DNA from 2 places in the Paraburkholderia caballeronis genome. Region 2 is predicted to be linked to the other one. Evidence: riboswitches for the same ligand, from Rfam matches in the RefSeq annotation. Region 2 holds a riboswitch; the other holds the start of a gene.
The links. A riboswitch is a leader RNA that binds a small molecule or an ion and turns the genes downstream of it on or off. The one in region 2 is predicted to bind glycine.
Positions count from the first base shown of each region.

Region 1: linked by a shared signal. The riboswitch ahead of BLV92_RS19155 (D-amino acid dehydrogenase) and the one ahead of gcvT (glycine cleavage system aminomethyltransferase GcvT) in region 2 are both predicted to bind glycine.

Region 1 covers NZ_FNSR01000002.1:596,409-599,809, forward strand. Annotated here, with positions in the region: gene BLV92_RS19150 (LysR substrate-binding domain-containing protein) at 139-1,074, shown strand; gene BLV92_RS19155 (D-amino acid dehydrogenase) at 1,105-2,328, opposite strand; glycine riboswitch at 2,499-2,589, opposite strand; gene BLV92_RS19160 (LysR family transcriptional regulator) at 2,667-3,401, opposite strand, start outside.
Region 2 covers NZ_FNSR01000001.1:309,131-312,531, reverse strand. Annotated here, with positions in the region: gene BLV92_RS01350 (hypothetical protein) at 1-314, shown strand, start outside; gene BLV92_RS01345 (hypothetical protein) at 326-556, shown strand; gene BLV92_RS31315 (hypothetical protein) at 537-779, opposite strand; glycine riboswitch at 1,181-1,266, shown strand; glycine riboswitch at 1,326-1,474, shown strand; gene gcvT (glycine cleavage system aminomethyltransferase GcvT) at 1,565-2,683, shown strand; gene gcvH (glycine cleavage system protein GcvH) at 2,744-3,124, shown strand; gene gcvP (aminomethyl-transferring glycine dehydrogenase) at 3,192-3,401, shown strand, end outside.

The DNA.
Region 1 (3,401 bases), on a different contig from region 2:
GATACCGGTCGCGACGCGCATCCGGACGACGCCTCATTGCCGGAATTTTTTCTCGCGGTGTACGATCGGCCGCATGTCGTCACGCTTCCCGCGCGTTGCGCGCGGGTCTTCCGTTCCATCCTCTCGCCGGCCACGTCCTTGAAACATCACCAGCTACGCGCGCTCGTCGCGATCGCGGAGCACGGCAGCCTGCGCGCCGCCGCGCGCACGGTGTACCTGTCGCAGCCGGCGCTGACGAAGGCGATCCGCGAACTCGAACAGGACCTCGGCGTGCCGCTCGTCGTGCGCAGCGCGCGCGGCGCGCAACTCACGAGTTTCGGCCACGCGATCTACGCGCGCGCGAAGCTGATTCTCGCGGAAATGCAGCATGCCCGCGAAGACGTGCTCCAGCTGGCCGGCCTCGACGGCGGCGCGGTGTCGTGCGCGGTCACGCCGCTCGTGTCGCTGAAGTACCTTGCGCGCGCGATCCACACGTTCCGGCTGCGGATGGCGAACACGCGGCTCGCGGTGCAGGAAGGGTTCCTCAGTTCGGCGCTCGCGGGCCTGCGCGACGGCACGCTCGACTTCGCGATCGCGATCGTCGACGAAACGAAGGTCGCGGGCGAATTCCAGTTTCGCCGGCTGCTCGAAGCGGAGCTGATCGTGTCCGCGAGAAGGGGGCATCCGCTTGCGGACGCGCAGTCCATCGAAGACCTTCAGGACGCGGACTGGATGCTGAACACGACGCCCGAGAGCATCGGGCGCGTGTTGCAGGACTACTTCCTCGAACGCGGGTTCGGCGCGCCGCGCGTCGTCGTCGAATGCAGTTCGTTCAGCGCGAGCTTCGCGCTGTCGTACGGCAGCGATCTGCTGTCGTGCTGCCCGAAGAGCTTTCTCGAATCCGACTGGTTTCGCGAGCGCGTCGTCGCGGTGCCGGTGCGAGAGCCGCTGCCGCGCGTCGCGGTCGGCATCATTTCGCGGCGCGACGCGCTGAACACCGCCGCGTGCGATTACCTGATCGACTGCTTTGCGGATGCCGTCGCATCCGCGCCGCCGTTCGACTTCACGGAACCGCACGTCGCCGCCGCGCGCTAGCGGCAGCCGGCGCGCCCGGCAAAACAAGCCCTAAACCCCCGCGCCCGCGACCACCTCCGCCACACTCTCCGCCGTCGCGGCGGACAACGTCCACCCGAGATGCCCATGCCCGGTGTTATAAAACACGCCGCGCCGCCTGCCGCGTCCGACCTTCGGCAACATGCTGGGCAGCATCGGCCGCAACCCCGCCCACGGCACCACGCGCGCGGTCGACATGCCCGGGAAATGACGGCGCGTCCAGTTCACGAGCGGTTCGACGCGATCCGCGCGGATGTCGCGATTGAAGCCGTTCAGTTCGGCGGTGCCGGCCACGCGGAAGCGGTCCGCGCCGAGCCGGCTCGTAACGATCTTCGCGCTGTCGTCGAGCAGGCTCACCCATGGCGCGGCCTCGCGGCTCGCCGCGTCGTCGAGCGACACGGTGATCGAATAACCCTTCACCGGATAGACGTTCACGTGGTCGCCGACCATCGCGGCGAACGCGCGGCTGCCGACGCCCGCGCAAACGACGACGCCGTCGAACGCATCCGCATCGCGCTCGCCGCCGCATTGGGCGACGATCAGCGGCCGGCCGTCCGCGTCGGCGCCGATCGATTCCACCGACGTGTCGTAGCGGAACGTCACGCCATGCGCTTCACACGCGCGCGCGAGGCCGCGCGTGAACTTGTGGATGTCGCCGGTCGAATCGGACGGCGTATAAAAACCGCCATGAAACCGGCCTTGCAGCGCGGGCTCCAGCGCGCGGATCTCGTCGGGCGTGACCGGACTTCGGTCGAGACCGCCGTCGCGCAGCAGTTCGTTGACCTTCAGCGCCGACTCGAATTCGCCGCGCGTCGCATAAAAATGCAGGATGCCGCGCCGCTCCAGGTCGAAGTCGATCCGCTCGCGCTCGGCAATCCCGAACAGGTGCTCGCGCGCGGCGATGGCGAGCCGCACCGTCTCGATCGTGTTCGAGCGATAGTGCGGAATCTGCCGCAGGAACTCGCCGATCCACGAGTATTTGTGCCAGCCGGGCCGCGGGTTCATCAGCAGCGGCGCGTCGCGCGTGAACATCCAGCGCAGCCCCTTCAGCACGGTCGCGCGGCTGTTCCACACTTCGGCGTTGCTCGCCGATAGCTGGCCGCCGTTCGCAAACGACGTTTCCATCGCCGCATAACGGTGGCGTTCGAACACGGTGACGCGATAACCGCGCTGAACGAGCGCGTACGCAGTGGTGACGCCGGTGATCCCGGCGCCGAGAATGGCGATTCGTGGCATGACATGGTCCAGTGGTGTTGAGCATCGCCGGCCGCGCCGTGGTGACGGCCGGCGCCGATGCCCCATCTGTCCATGTACCTGAGAGTTTCGCGTTCGCGCCGCGCATGGTTTCGCGCGCGGCGTCCCGCTCCCCTTCGGTGGGCGCGCGTCGCGCGCCGCTCTCCAGATGTTCCGGCAGCACGGTCCTTTTGCCTGAGAGTTTCCGGGGCGGTTGCTCCGTCGGCGCCGTCACGTTGCGACGGTCTCTCCCCTGCTGCGTTCGTGGAACACCGCGAACCATACCGGCGCAAAAAGCGTTTGGCAATCCCCGGCGACGCGAATGCAACGGTCAGGCGTCGTCACCGCGAGGGACCCGCGCCGCGCAAACGCGGCACCGCGCCCGCGCGCCGGTACAGTCCGCCGATGTTCGCGCTGCATTCGCGGATCAAGTCGATGAACGTCGACGCGACCGACGTCGCGAGCTTCAGGTCGCGGCACACGAGCCCGACCGTCATGTCCGGCAGCGGCTCCTTGAGCGCGAGGCGGCGCAGCTTCGCGTTGTACTCGGGAATGTGGAACGGCAGTTCGGACCACAGGCTGATGAGGTCCGTGGTCGTCGCCATCTCGACGTACAGCACGGTGGACGTGCAGCGCAGCACGCTCTTCGGCGGCTCTACGCCGTGGCTGCTGAACAGCGAGCCGACGAGGCTGGACGCGTCGTCGAGCGCGTCCCAGCTCAGCCAGCCGGATTCCGCGAGCACCGCGAGCGACTTCGGCCCGCGCAACGGATGCCCGGTGCGCACCGCGAGCGTGGTCGGCACCGTGTAAAGCTCCTCCCAGTGAAAACGCGGCTCGACCGGCGGCCCGATCCGCGACACGAGGCCGAAATCGACGGTGCCGTCCGCCAGCCCTTCGTGGATCAGCGTGGGCCGCATCTCGCGCACGTTCACGGTGACCTGCGGATGCGCGAGCATGAAGCGGCGCAGCGCCTCCGCGAACGGGCCGGTCGCCGTCACCGGCGTCACGCCGACGCTGACGGTGCCGCGCGCGACCCCCAGCAGCGTCGCGATGTCCTCGTGCGCGTGGCGCAGTTC
Region 2 (3,401 bases):
CACTGGGTATGGCCGATAGCTTGACGCATGGCGCGAGCACCCCCGGCGAATCAATGTCTTTCGGGGACGCGCATCCGTTTGAGTATCATCCGGATCCGATCAGCGGCGGCGTGTTTGACCTGGCTGCAAACGACCGGGGCGGCATATATGCTTGCGACATCCTGTCGGCGGAATGCAAGGGCTCGGTACTACGTGAGTTCCCCAGCCAGTATCTGAATTCGACGTTAAATGAAATCCAGGGGGATGCGCAGAGCGGCATGAAAGACGCTCGGAAAGCGTTGAAACTCCTCAACGACAACCGATTTAAAAAATAGGGGCCTCGGTGATGAATCACCCACTGTTTGACCTTCTGGCACGACTCGACGAAGCGAAGATCAGTTATACCCTTTCGCGCCATCGCCCCGAAACGGTTCAGGTTCTGATCACCATTGTCGGACAGCGCATTGAGATCGATGTGTTTGCCGATGGTCACATGGATGTATCCCGCTTCGTTGGCAACGAAGACATCGAGGGGGGAGCGGAATTGATCGATTCCATCATCGCTCCCGGAGCCTGATTTCCAGATGAATGCCCGCTGTGGTCGGCGTCAGACCGGTTCGCGTTTGCCACACCAGCGGCAGCATGGGATCGAAGCCATAACCGTCCCATTCCGGCTCCATCGCATGCCCTGTTCGACTTCCTGCGCACTCGCCCGGAACGATCTGTGCGCCGCTGACCGTATCCTCAGCATTGTGCTCATGCGCGGTGTCGAACGCCACACCGCAACGACGAGCCGACATTCACGAAGGGCTCCTCAAGCTGGCCTGTTGCCTGATTTGCTGGCTCACTCTTCAACGCTCCGATGAGCCTTTTTGAACTGCGTTCTTATTCTCCACGCCGCCCCGGGGTGGTACAGCAACACGCGAACCCACCAGGTTTTCCGGTGCAGCCTCATCTCCGTCGCGATTCCGCTGCCCGGCCGACGCGACACACGACTCGAAGCGGCCTCTTTCCCGCCTCGCGCATTCAGCACACGCTTCATTCGGCCGGGTGGCCAGCCATCGCCCACGGCCCGCCGCGTCCTTCTGCACGCCGACCTCATACCCCCCAGCACACGCCCTGCAACAGCCCCACCCCACCCCTCCCGTTTTTTCTCGCATTGACACAGCCCCCGGGCGTCGCGCACAATCGCCACGCGCGCCGGGAGAGCGCGCCGGCCGATGCGCACAGCGCATCCCGCCGGCGCCGCCGAAGGGGCAACCCACAAACTCTCAGGCAAAAGGACCGTGCGCGCCGGACCGCTGATCTGCCCATGCATCCACAGGATGCGGACGGAAACGCGCGAAGGTCCGCACTCTGGAGAGCGGCAGTAGCGTACCCGGCGCGGTCCAAACGAACCACGCGGCACGCAGGCTGCCCACCGAAGGGGCGCGCGTCGTCCGGTTCGAGCGAACCGCGGCGCAATCTCTCAGGTACCGAGGACAGAGGGGCCATGCACGAGGCGTCCACAGGCATCCCGCCTGCGGCGCGTCCTGCATGGCCCTTTTTGTTTTCGCCGGACCTGTTCCGGAGATGCCGAGGCCCCATGACCGAACTCAGGAAAACCCCGCTCCACGCCGCTCACCAGGCGCTCAACGCGCGCATGGTCGATTTCGGCGGCTGGGACATGCCCGTCAACTACGGCTCGCAGATCGACGAGCACCGCGCGGTCCGCACCGACGCCGGCATGTTCGACGTGTCGCACATGTGCGTCGTCGACTTCAGCGGCGCGAACGCGCGCGCGTTCTTCTCGCACGTGGTCGCGAACAACGTCGCGAAGCTGCAAACGCCCGGCCGCGCGCTGTACAGCTGCATGCTGAACCCGCAAGGCGGCGTGATCGACGACCTGATCGTCTATTACTTCGCGGAAGACAGCTTCCGCGCGGTCGTCAACGCGGGCACCGCCGAGAAAGACATCGCGTGGTTCCAGAAGCTGAACGACGAAGGCGGCTTCGGCCTCGCGATCACGCCGCGCCGCGACCTCGCGATCGTCGCGGTGCAAGGCCCGAACGCGCGCGACCGCGTGTGGCAGGTCGCGCCGTCCACTCGCAGCGCGAGCGAAACGCTGAAGCCGTTCAACGCAGCGAAGATCGACGCGACGCCGTTCGGCGAATTGATGATCGCGCGCACCGGCTACACCGGCGAGGACGGCTTCGAAGTCGTGCTGCCGGCCATCGCGGTCGGCGAATTCTGGGACGCGCTGCAACGCCAGGGCGTGAAGCCGTGCGGCCTCGGCGCGCGCGACACGCTGCGCCTCGAAGCCGGCATGAACCTGTACGGCCAGGACATGGACGACACGGTGTCGCCGCTCGACGCCGGCCTCGCATGGACCGTCGACCTGAAGGAGCCGCGCGACTTCGTCGGCCGCGCCGCGCTGGAAGCGAACGGCTGCCGCGCCGCGTTCGTCGGCCTGATCCTGCAGAAGGAAAACGGCAAGGCGGGCGGCGTGCTGCGCGCGCACCAGAAGGTGCTGACCCCGCACGGCGAAGGCGAGATCACGAGCGGCACGTTCTCGCCGACGATGCAGGAGTCGATCGCGTTCGCGCGCGTGCCGCAGGGCGTCCAGCCGGGCGACGTCGTGCAGGTGCAGATCCGTGACAAGGCCCTTCCCGCAAGCGTGGTAAAACTGCCGTTCGTGCGCAACGGCAAGGTGCTCGCCGCCTGATTCGCGCGTCGCGCACGCCCTTTCCCTGAAGCCACACCGAACCACGCACAGGAGCATCCAATGAGCATCCCGGCAGATCTGAAATACACCGAATCGCACGAATGGGTCCGCACCGAAGCCGACGGCACGCTGACCGTCGGCATCACCGACCACGCGCAGGAAGCCCTCGGCGACATCGTCTTCCTCGAACTGCCCGCGGCGGGCAAGACCGTGACGGCCGGCGACGCGGTCGCGGTGATCGAATCGGTGAAGGCCGCGTCCGACATCTACGCGCCGGTCAGCGGCGAGATCGTCGAATCGAACGCGTCGCTCGTCGATACGCCCGACCAGGTGAACGGCGCGCCGTACACGTCGTGGCTATTCAAGATCAAACCGGCTGCGGACGCGTCGCTCGACAAGCTGCTCGACGCCGCCGGCTACGAAAAGGCGATCGGCGCCTGATCCCCATCACAGGCGCGCCGCGCGGCCGTCGTCCGAGACAGGCCCGCGCGCGCCGGCAGGAAATTCCATGAAGCCCGAACACCCGGAACACTTGATGAACCGCACCCCTCTTTCGCTCGCCGCGCTCGAAGCGCACGACGCCTTCGCCGCCCGCCACATCGGTCCCGATACGGCCGACCAGCAGGCGATGCTCGGGGCGCTCGGCTTCGCGTCGCGCGCCGCGCTGATCGACGCGGTGATTCCGCCCGCGATCCGCCGCGACGACGCGCTGCCGCTC